DNA from 2 places in the Bradyrhizobium pachyrhizi genome. Region 1 is predicted to be linked to the other one. Evidence: predicted binding sites of a transcription regulator. Region 1 holds the regulator's gene; the other holds the start of a gene.
The links. Region 1 encodes PhoB, which activates phosphate uptake and scavenging genes when phosphate is short. Its sites were predicted from a motif close to TGTCATNNANCTGTCAT; they were not measured.
Positions count from the first base shown of each region.

Region 1 (7,155 bases):
GAAAAGGGTGCTGAACTGACGCCTGCGTAGCCCGGATGGAGCTAAGTGCAATCCGGGGCAGGTGCATCCGCGGTTGGAGCGACCCCGGATTTCGCTGCGCTTCATCCGGGCTACGATGACGAACGCGCCTACTCGACGCCGGCTTCCTGCGGCGTGAACTCATACACCGACGAGCAGAACTCGCAGGTCACGACGACCTTGCCGTCCTTGACCATCTCGGCGCGATCGTTCGGCGCAAAGCTCTTCAGCATCGACGACACCGCATCGCGCGAGCAGGAGCACTGCGCGCGCAGCGTTTGCGGATTGAAAACGCGAACGCCGCGTTCGTGGAACAGGCGATAGAGCAGCCGCTCGCCGGACAGATCGGGATCGATCAGCTCGACATCCTCGACGGTCGAGATCAACGACTGGCCCTCGACCCAGGCGTCGTCGTCCGGCACGCTATGCGTGGTCGTGCCTTCCGGCGCGTCGCCGGGATGCAGATCGGCCTGCTTGGCGCGCTCGGGCGCCTTGGGCAGGAATTGCAGCAGGATGCCGCCGGCGCGCCAGTGCAGCTTGCCGCCCTCGCCGCCGCGCATCTCCTCGCCGACCGCAAGCCGCACCCGCGTCGGGATCTGCTCCGAGCGCAGGAAATATTCGTGGGCCGCCTCTTCCAGGCCGCCGCCGTCGAGCGCGACCAGTCCCTGGTAGCGGCTGGTGTTGGAGCCCTGATCGATGGTCATCGCAAGGTGGCCCTTGCCGAGCAGCTCGCCCGAGCTCTGGCCATTCTTGAGGCGCGATGCGTCGTAGCGCGCATAGGCGCGCAACCGGTCGGGCGCCTGGAAATCGACGATCAGGAGCGAGACCGGACCGTCGGTCCGGGTCTGCAGGATGAAGCGGCCCTCGAACTTGACCGACGAGCCGAGCAGCGTGGTGAGCACGATCGCCTCACCGAGCAGCTTGCCGACCGCGGGCGGATAATCGTGCTTGTGCAGGATCTCGTCGAGCGCGGGTCCGAGCCGGGTCAACCGGCCACGCAGATCCAGCGCGCCGACCTCGAAGGCCAGCACGGCATCGTCGACAGGAACCGCTGAGGGCGCGCGAACCGGCGCCTCGGGCGTGATTTTGATGTCGGGGGATTGTGAAACCATGGCGCTCTATCTGGGGTCTCGGACCGCAAAACGAAAGGGGTTCAGCAGAACGGATCTATCCGTCGTCCCTGCGAGAGCAGGGACCCATAACCGCCGATGTGAGTTGCTGCATTCAGCTGGGGCTCCAGCTTTCGCAAAATTTACATCGGTGGTTATGGGTCCCGGCCTTCGCCGGGACGACAGCATTGAATGGGCGCTACGCGACCGCGTCGAAACACCAGGCCAGGATGCCCTTCTGCGCATGCAGGCGGTTTTCCGCCTCGTCGAACACCACGGATTGCGGCCCGTCGATCACCTCGTCGGTGACCTCCTCGCCGCGATGCGCGGGCAGGCAGTGCATGAACAGTGCGTCGGGCTTGGCGAGCGACATCAGCTTGGCATTGACCTGATACGGCCGCAGCACGTTGTGACGGTGCTCGCCCTCCTTGTCGCCCATCGACACCCAGGTGTCGGTGACGACGCAGTCGGCGCCGCGCACGGCGGCTTCCGGATCGGTGCCGAGCACGATCGGCGCGCCGGTCGCCTTGATCCAGTCGCGCATCGGCTTTTTCGGCGAGAGCTCCGGCGGGGTTGCGACATTGAGCTGGAACTTGAATCGCTCGGCGGCATGCGCCCAGGAGGCCAGCACGTTGTTGTCGTCGCCGGTCCAGGCCACGGTCTTGCCCTCGATCGAGCCGCGATTTTCCTCATAGGTCATGAGGTCGGCCATCACCTGACAGGGATGCGAGCGCCGGGTCAGGCCGTTGATCACGGGCACGGTGGCGTGGGCGGCGAGCTCGAGCAGCGCGTCATGGTTGAGGATGCGGATCATGATCGCATCGACATAGCGCGACAGCACGCGCGCGGTGTCCGCGATGGTCTCGCCGCGGCCGAGCTGCATCTCGGCGCCGGTCAGCATGATGGATTCACCGCCGAGCTGGCGCATGCCGACGTCGAACGACACCCTTGTGCGGGTCGACGGGCGCTCGAAGATCATCGCCAGCGTCTTGCCTTCGAGCGGCTTCCTGCCCTTCTCATGCGCCTTCAGCTTCGCCTTCATGGCGGCTCCGGCGGACAGCATGTTGCGCAGCTCGCCGAGCGGCAGCTCGTTGATGTCGAGGAAGTGACGGACCGGCTTGCTCATCATCCAGCCGCCTTCTTCGGCTGCGCCGCCGACAATGTCGCGCAGGCGCGCTCGAGCGCGGTGATCGACGTATCGATCTCGGCCTCGGTCACGATCAGCGGCGCCAGGAACCGCACCACATTGTCGCCGGCGCCGACGGTGAGCAGCTTCTCGTTGCGCAGGGCGGCGATCAGGTCGCCCGACGGCACCACGGCCTTGACGCCGATCAACAGCCCCTCGCCGCGCGCCTCCGACAGCACGCCGGGATAGCGGTCGACGACGGAGGCGAGCTTCTGCTTGAGCAGCAGCGACATCTTCTGCACATGCTCGAAGAAGCCCGGTTTCAGCATGACGTCGAGCACGGCATTGGCGGCGGCGACCGCGAGCGGATTGCCGCCGAAGGTCGAGCCGTGCGAGCCGGGCGCCATGCCGGCCGCGGCCTGCGCGGTAGCCAGCACCGCGCCGATCGGGAAACCGCCGCCGAGCGCCTTGGCCAGCGACATCACATCCGGCGTGACGCCCGTGCGCTTGTAGGCGAACAGCTCGCCGGTGCGGCCCATGCCGGTCTGCACCTCGTCGAAGGCAAGCAGCAGGCCGTGCTCGTCGCAGAGCGCGCGCAGCGCCTTGAAGAACGCCTGCGGCGCCGAGCGCACGCCGCCCTCGCCCTGCACCGGCTCGATCAGGATGCCGGCGGTGTGCGGACCGATCGCCTTCTTCACCGCCTCGATGTCGCCATGCGGCACCTGGTCGAAGCCGTCCATCGGCGGCCCGAAGCCCTCGAGATATTTCGCCGAGCCGGTCGCCGCCAGCGTGCCCAGCGTGCGGCCGTGGAAGGCGCCCTCGAAGGTGATGATGCGGTAGCGCTCGCCGTGGCCCTTGGAGAAGTGATAGTGGCGGACCAGCTTGATCACGCCCTCCATCGCTTCCGCGCCGGAATTGCAGAAGAACACGAAGTCGGCAAAGCTCTGCTCGCACAGCCGCGCGGCAAGCGCCTCGCCGTCCGGGCTCTTGAACAGGTTCGACATGTGCCAGAGTTTGGTCGCCTGCTCCTGCAGCGCCTTGACCAGATGCGGATGCGCATGCCCGAGCGCGTTGACCGCGACGCCCGAGGTGAAATCGAGATAGCGGTCGCCGTTGGTTGCGATCAGCCAGGCGCCCTCACCGCGCTCGAAGCCGAGATCGACCCTGGCGAAGACGGGGAGCAGATGCGACGTGGCAGCGTTGGTCATGGCGATCACTGACGGTTTGAAGCCGACAATTGCCGCGCGCCTTGACGCCAGCGCAGCAACGGCCAGCTTCGGAAAACAAAACGGCCGCCTTTGCGGGCGGCACGTGGCGGGCATTCTATGCTGCGGTCAGTAAGTGTCAATCGCCACGAAGTGGCCTTCCTGCAATGCGAAACGAGCGCAATCCGGAGCATTCCGGTGCGGTGGAAAAGCCTCATCGAAATGCTTAACTGTGTGGGAACATGTGGACGCACGGCCGCGGACTCTTGCGCCTGAGTCACGCCATATTGTAGCGTTTGGCCTGTCGGGTACGACATCTCGTGCGGCGGTACTGGACCCTCTAAGTAGCCTTCGTGTCTCGCGTAAACGTTCGGGCGCAACACCGTGCCCGGCGAGGGCTAAGGGATTCTGGCCGCAGGGATATTTGTCCAGATTGGCTCGCAGCGCCGCTCCAACGATTGGCCGGCGCTACGCGAAGGGAAGAATGCGATGACTGTATTGACCTGGTCCGACGATCGCGTCGAGCAGCTGAAGAAGCTCTGGGAGTCCGGCCTGTCGGCCAGCCAGATCGCGGCGGAACTTGGCAATGTGACGCGAAACGCCGTGATCGGCAAAGTGCATCGGCTCGGCCTCTCCGGCCGCGCCAAGGCGCCCTCCACGGCCGCGCCGCGGCAGCGCAAGGCTCGCCCCGCCCAGCACATGATGCGGGTGGCGCGACCGGTCTCGCGCGGCAACACCGCGCTGGCGCACGCCTTCGAGGTCGAAATGGAGCCCGATCCGATCTCCTACGACAATGTGGTGCCAATGAGCCAGCGGCTCTCGCTGCTCGAGCTGAACGAGGCCACCTGTCATTGGCCGGTCGGCGATCCCTCGAGCCCGGAATTCTTCTTCTGCGGCGGCAAGGCGCTCGCCGGCCTGCCCTATTGCGCGCATCACTCGCGCGTCGCCTACCAGCCCGCCGCCGATCGCCGCCGGCCGTCGGCGAAACCGCAGATCAAGTGAGCACTCGGGAAAACGTCGGAAGACCTCAAAAACAAATCCCCGCGAAAGCGGGGATTTTTTTGTGTGACGCAGCCCGGCTATATCACCAGCGTCGTCCCGGCGCATGCCGGGACCCATACGCCGCGGCCGGCGCAATCGGCAAGCGGCCAGACGGCTTTCTAACAACGCCCATTGGTGGCTATTGATCCCGGCTTTCGCCGTGTTGCGGTTTATGAATGCCGCTTGGCCGTTACGGCTGCGGCTCGGCCTTGGCAAAGCGGTCATCGAGCGCGTAGCCGGCGCCGCGCACGGTGCGGATCGGGTCCTGCTCGCGGCCGGGATTGAGGAGCTTACGCAGACGGCCGATATGCACGTCGACGGTGCGCTCATCGATGTAGATGTCGCGGCCCCAGACGCTGTCGAGCAGTTGCTCGCGGCTGAAGACGCGGCCGGGATGCTCGAGGAAGAATTCGAGCAGGCGATACTCGGTCGGCCCGAGATCGATCGGACGGCCCGAGCGCGCCACGCGGCGCTTCTCGCGGTCGAGCTCGATGTCGCCGTAGGTCAACACGGTCGCAAGCCGCTCCGGGCTGGCGCGGCGCAAGAGGCCCTTCACCCGCGCCAGCAGCTCCGGCACCGAGAACGGCTTGACGATGTAATCGTCGGCGCCGGTGGCAAGCCCGCGTACGCGCTCGCTTTCCTCGCCGCGCGCGGTCAGCATGATGATCGGAAGTTGCTTGGTCTCGGGCCGCGCCCGCAGGCGGCGGCACAGCTCGATGCCGGACAGGCCCGGCAGCATCCAGTCCAGCACCACGAGGTCGGGAACGCGCTCCTTCAGGCGGGTGTCGGCATCGTCGCCGCGCCCGACCGTCTCGACATCGTAGCCTTCCGCATCGAGATTGTAGCGCAACAGCGTCGTCAGCGCTTCCTCGTCTTCGACTACCAGAATGCGTGCGCTCATCGGTTTAAGTTCTTTCTCTGTGGTGATCCGTTGCCCAGACGCAAACCGAAACGCTTACTTCCTTGAGCATAGTCCCCGCGGAAACGAGTTGTCGAAGGACAATCCGGTTCCGCGCTTGCCGATCAAGCCTCAGCTGCCCGGCACCGTGGTGGCAAAAGTGGTCATGTCGCCCTTCGGGCGCTTGTCGGTGATCTGCTGGCCCTCGATCATGTAGAATACGGTCTCGGCGATATTGGTGGCGTGATCGCCGATCCGCTCGATGTTCTTGGCGCAGAACATCAGATGGATGCAGAACGAGATGTTGCGCGGATCTTCCATCATGTAGGTGAGCAGTTCGCGGAACAGCGAGGTGCAGATCGCATCGACCTCCTCGTCGCCCTTCCAGACGTTCATCGCCGCCGGCAGGTCGTGCGCGGCATAGGCGTCGAGCACCGACTTGACCTGCGACAGCACGAGGTCGGTCATGTGCTCGAGGCCGCGGATCAGCTTCAGCGGCTGGAAATCGCTCTCCAGCGCCGCGACGCGCTTGCCCATGTTCTTGGCGAGGTCGCCGATCCGCTCGAGGTCGGTGGCGACGCGCATCGCGCTGACGATCTCACGCAGGTCGATCGCCATCGGCTGGCGGCGCGCGATCGTCAGCACCGCGCGCTCTTCGATGTTGCGCTGCAGATTGTCGATCTCGATGTCGGCGGCGACCACGCGCTTGCCGAGCGCGACGTCGCGACGGATCAGCGCGTCGACCGACTCGGTAATCATCCGTTCGACCAGGCCGCCCATCTCGGCGACCAGGCGGGTCAACTCCTGCAGGTCGCTGTCGAATGCCTTGGCGGTATGTTCAGAAGCCATCGCTTGTCTCCCTCAACCATGGTCCCGGGGATCATGGTTTCGTGTCCTGAATTTTAGCATGACCTGATCGGAAAACCGGTTGCCACTTTTCCGGATCATGCGCCGGTCAACCGAACCGGCCGGTGATGTAGTCCTGGGTGCGCCGATCGCTCGGTGAGGTGAAGATCTTGTTGGTGTCGTCGAACTCGATCAGCTCGCCGAGATACATGAAGGCGGTCTTGTCGGAGACGCGCGCCGCCTGCTGCATGTTGTGGGTGACGATCGCGATCGTGTAGTCCTCGGAGAGCTCCTGGATCAGTTCCTCGACCTTGGCGGTCGAGATCGGGTCGAGCGCCGAGCACGGCTCGTCGAACAGGATCACCTCGGGACGCACCGCCACGGTGCGCGCGATGCACAGCCGCTGCTGCTGGCCGCCGGAGAGCGACAGGCCGGAGGCGTTCAGCTTGTCCTTGACCTCGTTCCACAGCGCGCCGCCGCGCAGCGCCTTCTCGACCCGGTCGTCCATCTCGGACTTCGAGATCTTCTCGTAGAGGCGGATGCCGAAGGCGATGTTCTCGTAGATCGTCATCGGGAACGGCGTCGGCTTCTGGAACACCATGCCGACCCGCGCGCGCAGCAAGTTGAGGTCGAGCTTGGGGTCGAGAATGTTGGTCTGGTCCAGCATCAGCTGGCCGACCGCGCGCTGGCCCGGATACAGGTCGTACATCCGGTTGAAGATGCGCAGCAGGGTCGACTTGCCGCAGCCGGACGGGCCGATGAACGCCGTGACGCGGTTGGTGCCGAGCGTCAGGTTGATGTTCTTCAGCGCGTGGTGCTCGCCGTAATAGAAGTTGAGGTTGCGCACCGTGACTTTCGGCGGCGCTTCCGGCAGCGGAACCTGGGGAACGTGGCCCGCGGCAGTCGTGGAGA
Region 1 is NZ_CP121667.1:966,560-973,714, reverse strand. It holds gene apaG (Co2+/Mg2+ efflux protein ApaG) at 1-19, shown strand, start outside; gene QA639_RS04375 (Hsp33 family molecular chaperone) at 129-1,130, opposite strand; gene argF (ornithine carbamoyltransferase) at 1,327-2,253, opposite strand; gene QA639_RS04365 (aspartate aminotransferase family protein) at 2,253-3,461, opposite strand; gene QA639_RS04360 (GcrA family cell cycle regulator) at 3,948-4,460, shown strand; gene phoB (phosphate regulon transcriptional regulator PhoB) at 4,690-5,400, opposite strand; gene phoU (phosphate signaling complex protein PhoU) at 5,530-6,246, opposite strand; gene pstB (phosphate ABC transporter ATP-binding protein PstB) at 6,353-7,155, opposite strand, start outside.

Region 2 (7,155 bases), 3.3 Mb from region 1:
GGATCATGCTCTAGCGCCGCACGATCGAGCCGGCGCGCCCAACCAGCCGCGCCAATTGCTTGAAGCGGCTGCCGACGCGGTCGGCGACCAGATCCACCATCCGGTGCTCGAACACCAGCATCAGCTTGCGGCCCTGGGTGCGGAAATGGGTTGCCGGCAGCACGCCGGTGCGTGCCGCCGTGATCAGATGCGCGACGCGGAATGCGGCGCCGAGCACGCGGGCGCGCTCGTCCATCGCCGGCGTCACCAGCGCGCGGATCTGCGGCGGCGGTTCGTTTTCCTCGCTGAGCCCGGCGTAGCGATAGAACACCGAGAGCGCGACGAAGGCGCGGCCCTGATGCGTGATCGAGCCGAAATTGCCGTTCATGATCAGGCTGAGGGTTTCCTCGCCGCGATGATCGGGATGCACCCGCCAGCCGATGTCGGAGAGCAGGCACGCGACGTGCCGCAGCCTGCGGTCTTCCTCGGTCTCGCGCAGCCTGACGACGCGCACCAGCCGGTCGGTCCACGCCGTCAGCTCCTGGGCGTGACGGGCCGAGCGCGACAGCAATTCGTTGAGGTTCTGCGCGGCGCAGAGCAGTCCGTCCTTGGCGCGTTCGGCCTGCGGCAGCATCTCGTAGAGCAGGCCCTCGCGTACGCCGAAGGTCGAGAACACGATGGTCTTCGGCTGGGCCACGCGGATGATGTATTCGAGCACGAGCGCGGCATAGGCCAATAGCGGCCGCCGCGCGTCGGCGACCGACTCGATATTGGCCAGCATGTTGGTGGCCGCCAGCCGTCGCAGCCGCTGCGCGAAGTCGAGTGCGTCGGCCGCCGGGATCGAATAGCCGTGCATCACCTTGAGCGGGTAGCCGCTCTGTATGATGTGAATGCGCGCCAGCGCACGCCAGGTGCCGCCGACGGCATAGAAGGTACGGCCCCGCCCGGTCTTGAGTTGGGCGACGCCGAGCAGCTCATTCTTGACGATGCGTTCGGCGCGCTTGAGCGATTTGTTGGAGAGGTCCTGCAGCGCGAGGCTGCCGAGCGGCAACGTCACGCCGCTGCGCACGCGGCTGCCCTTGACATCGATCAGTTCAAGCGAGCCGCCGCCGAGATCACCGACGATGCCGTTCGGATTGTGCACCCCCGAGACGACGCCGAGCGCGGACAGCTTCGCCTCGCGCGGTCCGGTGAGGATCTCGATCTTGGCGCCGCAGATGCGCTCGGCCTTGGCGATGAAGTCCGGACCGTTCTTGGCGTCGCGGCAGGCCGCGGTCGCGATCGCGTAGACGCGGCCGACCTGCTGGATCCTGCACAGCGCGCGAAAACGGCGCAGCGCGGTGAGCGCCTTGTTGACGGCATCGGTTGCGAGCAGGCCGGTGCTCTGCACCTCGCGCCCGAGCCCGCACAGCGCCTTCTCGTTGAAGATGGTGATGAGGCTGCGCGCCATCGCCTCGTAAACCACGAGACGAACCGAGTTCGAGCCGATATCGATGACAGCGACGCTGGAAGCGCGCTTCCGCGGCCGCTTCACCGTAAGCCCCCCTTAAGACGATGGCTGCTGACGCTCGTTGCGACGCGTGAGACGGCGCGGTGAAGATTCCTTGAGAGACTTACCACGGCCGGACAGACTCGGATTTGTCATGAAGTAGTCATGCAGATTGAAGGGCTCTTCGCCTTTCGCGGCCTTCATACGCGTTGACGACCCGTCCGGCAACAATTGCCAGCTTTGCTCGGTGTCCTTCAGGTTCGCGACCATGATCTGTTCGAGAACCTGCTGATGCACCGTGGGATTTTGCAGCGGACAGAGAACCTCGACGCGGCGGTCGAGGTTCCGCGGCATCATGTCGGCGGACGAGATATACACAGCAGCTTTTGTGCTCGGCAGGCCCTGGCCCATGCCGAAGCAATAGATTCGGCCGTGTTCCAGGAACCGGCCGATCACCGATTTGACGCGGATGTTCTCCGACAGTCCCGGCAGCCCCGGCCGCAGGCAGCAGATGCCGCGCACCACGAGCTCGACCGAGACGCCGGTCTGCGAGGCCTCGTACAGCGCGTCGATGATATCAGGATCGACCAGCGCGTTCATCTTCATCCAGACCGCGCCGGGGCGGCCGTGCTTGACGTGGGCGATCTCGCCGTGGATGTGCTCGATGATCCGCTTGCGTAGCGTCAGCGGCGACACCGCCATCTTCTCGATGTCGCTCGGCTCGGCATAGCCCGTGATGTAGTTGAAGACCCGCGCGACGTCGCGACCGATGATCGGATCCGAGGTGAAGTAGGAGAGGTCGGTGTAGATGCGCGCGGTGACCGGGTGATAGTTGCCGGTGCCGGTGTGCACATAGGTCGTGAGATTGCCGCCCTCGCGGCGCACCACCATCGACAGCTTGGCATGCGTCTTCAATTCGATGAAGCCGTAGACCACCTGCACGCCGGCGCGTTCGAGGTCGCGGGCCCAGCGGATGTTGGCTTCCTCGTCGAAGCGCGCCTTCAGCTCGATCAGCGCGGTCACCGACTTGCCGGCCTCGGCGGCTTCCGCCAGCGCGCGTACGATCGGCGAGTTGTTCGAGGTGCGATACAGCGTCTGCTTGATCGCGACCACGTCGGGATCGCGTGCCGCCTGCTGCAGGAACTGCACCACGACGTCGAAGGATTCATAGGGGTGATGGACCACGAGGTCCTTCTGGCGGATGGCGGCGAAGATATCGCCGCCATGATCGCGTACCCGCTCGGGATGGCGCGGCACGTAGGGCGGGAATTCGAGGTCGGGGCGATTGAGGCGGGTGAGCTGCGACAGCTCGTTCATCGCCAGCACGCCGTCGACCAGGATCACTTCGTCGTCTGCGGCCGACAAGGCGTGCTGCACGAAGATGCGCAGCTCTTCGGGCATCGTGGCCTCGATCTCGAGCCGGATCACCGACCCGCGGCGGCGGCGCTTGAGCGCGGTCTCGAACAGGCGAACGAGGTCTTCGGCCTCTTCCTCGATTTCGAGTTCGGAGTCCCTGATGATGCGGAATGCGCCCTGGCCCTTGACGGTGTAGCCGGGGAACAGGCGGCCGATGAAGAGACCGGTAGCCTGCTCGAGCGTGATCAGCCGCGCCGGAGCGCCTTCCTTGGTGGAGGGGATGCGGATGAAGCGGTCGATCTTGCCGGGCATGCGGATCAGCGCGTTCATCGCCTTGCCGTCGGAGATGCGCGACAATTGCAGCGCCACCGTGAAGCCGAGATTCGGGATGAACGGGAACGGATGCGCCGGGTCGATCGCCAGCGGGGTCAGCAGCGGGAAGATGTTGTGAAGGAAATGATCCTCGATCCAGCTGCGTTCGGGCTTGGTGACGTCGCGGCCGTCGACCAGCTGGATGCCGACCTTGGAGAGGATATCCCGCAGGTCACTCCAGATCGCCTGCTGGTCGGAGGCGAGCTGCGAGACGGTCTTGTTGATCATCACGAGCTGATCGGCCGGCAGCAGGCCGTCCGGGCTGCGCTCGGTAATGCCCTCGCGGACCTGCGCCTTGATGCCGGCGACACGGACCATGAAGAACTCGTCGAGGTTATTCGCCGAAATCGACAGGAAGCGGACCCGCTCCAGCACGGGATGGCCGAGATTGACCGATTCCTCGAGCACCCGCCGGTTGAAGTGCAGCCAGGAGAGCTCCCGGTTAATGAAGCGCTCGGGGCTGGACGCGATTGCGGGAATGGCGGGAAAATCCGCCTCTTTTTCTTTGATTTCAGTAGCTTGTGCCGAGTCCATCAAGTGCTGGTCCAATTCAGGGCAGGGGCCGGGGCGGTCTAGCCGAGAGCCGCAGAGACCATGTGATATTGCGATGACGTTTCGATGACATTGATGTTCCGCTCGCCTGCGCCGTCAAGCCGCGGGGATGGATCAGGCATCGCGCAACAGCTCCGCCGCCAGCGCCCGCGTGACGGGACGGCCGAGCCGGAGTGCCTCGGTATCCAGGAGCTCGACCGCCTGCCGGACGGCAACGTAGGAACGCTCGATCCGGTTGCTCAGATAGCTGACCAGCGGTTCGTCCACGCTCATCTGGCGGTCGGCGCAGAACTTGACGATCAGGCCGCGGAACAGCTGGTCGTCCGGTGGCAGCAGCGTCACGGTCGGCACCGCGCGGAGCCGCGACCGCAGGTCGCGCAATTCGATCTCGAACGCCGACGGCGGAACGCGTGCCGTGATCAGCACGTAGGCATCGTCCTGGCGCGCCAGATTCATCAGATGAAACATCGCGCGCTCGTCGAAATCCGACGGCCTCAGGTCCTCGACCACCAGCGCACCGGTCGCAAGCGCGGTCGGCACCGTGTCGGCGGTCAGCGCATGCGCCGCGGTCGAGCGCGCGCCGGCGCTCTCGGCCCAGATCGCGGCGAGGTGACTTTTGCCGGAGCCGTCAGGCCCGACCAGCAGCATGATTCGGTTCGGCCAGTCCGGCCAGCCGTCGATCAGCGCCAGCGCCGCCTCATTGGCAGGGCCCTCGAGGAAATCGTCGCGGGTCAGCTTCTCCTCGTGCGGCAGGGCCAAGGCCAATTGACGAGGTTGAACGCTACTGGCCACACAAGTCTCCAAACCACTTCATTATAGCCATGCGCAAACGCGTCGCGTTTGTCGCGGGAAAACCGGCTTCCACTTTTCCGGATCCCGCCTACCGAGCTTCGATCGTGCTCATGTGCCGCACCCACTCCACGAGATAGAGGGACACCGAACCCAAAGTAAAGATCGTGACCAAGCCCATCAGGATCAGGTCGTAAGGGTGCGGCTGAAAGCCGAAGCCGAGCGAGGCCAGCACCAGTGCCGCGAACGCGACCTGCGCCACCGTGTTCAGCTTCGACACCATCAGCGGCTTCATCTCGACCGGCTTGTCGAACAGCCATGACACGATCACGGCGGAGACGATCATGATGTCGCGCGACACCACGAGAATCACGATCCAGCGCGGTACCGCGCCCCAGATTCCGAGCGCGACATAGATCGACACCAGGAGCGCCTTGTCGGCGAGCGGATCGAGCAGGGCGCCGAGTTCGCTCGTCATGTTGAAGCGCTTGGCGAGGAAACCGTCGACCGCGTCCGAGACGCCGGCGATCACGAAGATGGCGAACGCGATCTCCATCTGGCTGGACACGATGGCCCAGACGATCACCGGCACCAGGATGATGCGGCCGAGGGTGATGATGTTCGGAATGCTCAACTTGGGTCGCTTCCCGGCTAGGAGCCTGATTTTACTCGATATCCGGCCCTTTTGCGCAGTGGCCTTGTGTTATCTACATAGTATCGCGGCAGCAGCGCCGCGAGCCATTGCGCGGGGGCGGAATTCCTCGTAACCAGCCCCTGATCATCTGGAATTGGGCATGACCGAGCGCAAAAACGGGCTCACTTACGCGGATTCGGGTGTCGATATCGACGCCGGCAATCGATTGGTCGATCTGATCAAGCCGATGGTGCGGGCCACCGCGCGGCCTGGCGCGGACGCCGAGATCGGCGGTTTCGGCGGGCTGTTCGACCTCAAGGCCGCCGGCTTCAAGGATCCGGTCCTGGTGGCCGCGACCGATGGCGTCGGCACCAAGCTGAAGATCGCGATCGAGACCGGCATTCATGGCGGCATCGGCATCGATCTGGTCGCGATGTCGGTCAACGACCTCGTCGTCCAGGGCGCGGAACCGCTGTTCTTCCTCGACTATTTCGCCTGCGGCAAGCTCCATCCGGAGGCCACCGCGCAGATCGTCGCTGGCATCGCCGAGGGCTGCCGGGAATCCGGCTGCGCGCTGATCGGCGGCGAAACCGCCGAGATGCCCGGCCTCTACAAGGATGGCGATTACGACCTCGGCGGCTTCGCGGTCGGCGCGGCCGAGCGCGGCACGCTGCTGCCGACCGCGGATATCGCGGCGGGCGATGCCGTGATTGGGCTGGCTTCCTCCGGCGTGCACTCCAACGGCTATTCGCTGGTGCGCAAGATCGTCGAGCAGTCCGGCGTTGCCTATGACGCGCCGGCACCGTTCGCGCCGGTGATGACGCTTGGCGCGGCGCTGCTGACGCCGACCAGGCTCTATGTGAAATCCTGCCTGAGCGCGATCCGTGACACCGGCGCGGTGAAGGGCCTCGCCCACATCACCGGCGGCGGCTTCACCGACAACATTCCGCGCGTCTTGCCGAAGCATCTCGGCGTCGGCATCGATCTGGCGCGGCTGCCGGTGCTGCCGGTGTTCAAATGGCTGGCCGAGCAGGGCGGCATCGCCGAGCTCGAGCTGCTGCGCACCTTCAACTGCGGCATCGGCATGATCGCGATCGTCAAGGCTGATGCGGTCGACGCCGTGACCGAGGCGTTCACCGCCGGCGGCGAGACCGCGACGCTGCTCGGCGAGGTGATCGAGGCCAAGGGTGAGCATCGCGTGGTCTATAACGGTCATCTCGATCTCTCGCGATGAAGCGCCGCGTCGCCATCCTGATCTCCGGCCGCGGCTCCAACATGGCCGCGCTGATCGAGGCTGCGAAGGCTGCGGATTTCCCAGCTGAGATCGTCGCCGTGATCTCGAACCGCGCCGATGCTGCCGGGCTCGAGAAGGCGGCCGCGAGCGGCATTGCGACCATCGTCATCGAGAGCAAGCCGTTCGGCAAGGACCGCGCCGGCTTCGAGGCCGTGCTGCAGCGCGCGCTCGATGACAGGCAGGTCGAGCTGATCTGCCTCGGCGGCTTCATGCGGCTGTTCACCGCCGAGTTCGTGCGACACTGGTACGGGCGGATGCTCAACATCCATCCCTCGCTGCTGCCCTGTTTTCCGGGCCTCGATCCGCACGGCCAGGCGTTGCGTGCCGGGGTCAAGCTGTCCGGAGCGACGGTGCATTTCGTGATCCCGGAGACCGACGCCGGACCGATCGTGATGCAGGGCGCGGTCACGGTCGCTGACGACGACACCGCCGAGACGCTCGCCGCGCGCGTGATCACCATCGAGCATCGCATCTATCCGGAGGCGCTGCGGCTGCTGGCAAGCGGCCGGCTCAAGCTCGAAGGCGATCTCTGCAAGACCGTGGGCAGCGGCGCAACCGACGATACGCTGATCGCGCCGGCGCCTTAGCGCGCGGTTGCAGGAGACATCCCCCGGGGTGATGCGGCCGGGGGAGGCATCAGGATGAATTCCGCTGGCAGCGGCGTTCAGTGAACCTTGAGGTTCTCTGCCG
Region 2 is NZ_CP121667.1:4,295,759-4,302,913, forward strand. It holds gene ppx (exopolyphosphatase) at 11-1,513, opposite strand; gene QA639_RS19740 (RNA degradosome polyphosphate kinase) at 1,526-3,730, opposite strand; gene QA639_RS19745 (P-loop NTPase family protein) at 3,863-4,540, opposite strand; gene QA639_RS19750 (CDP-alcohol phosphatidyltransferase family protein) at 4,629-5,171, opposite strand; gene purM (phosphoribosylformylglycinamidine cyclo-ligase) at 5,332-6,405, shown strand; gene purN (phosphoribosylglycinamide formyltransferase) at 6,402-7,052, shown strand; gene QA639_RS19765 (cold-shock protein) at 7,130-7,155, opposite strand, start outside.
Region 2: the regulator PhoB is predicted to act here: its motif matches at 3,804-3,820, upstream of QA639_RS19740 (RNA degradosome polyphosphate kinase).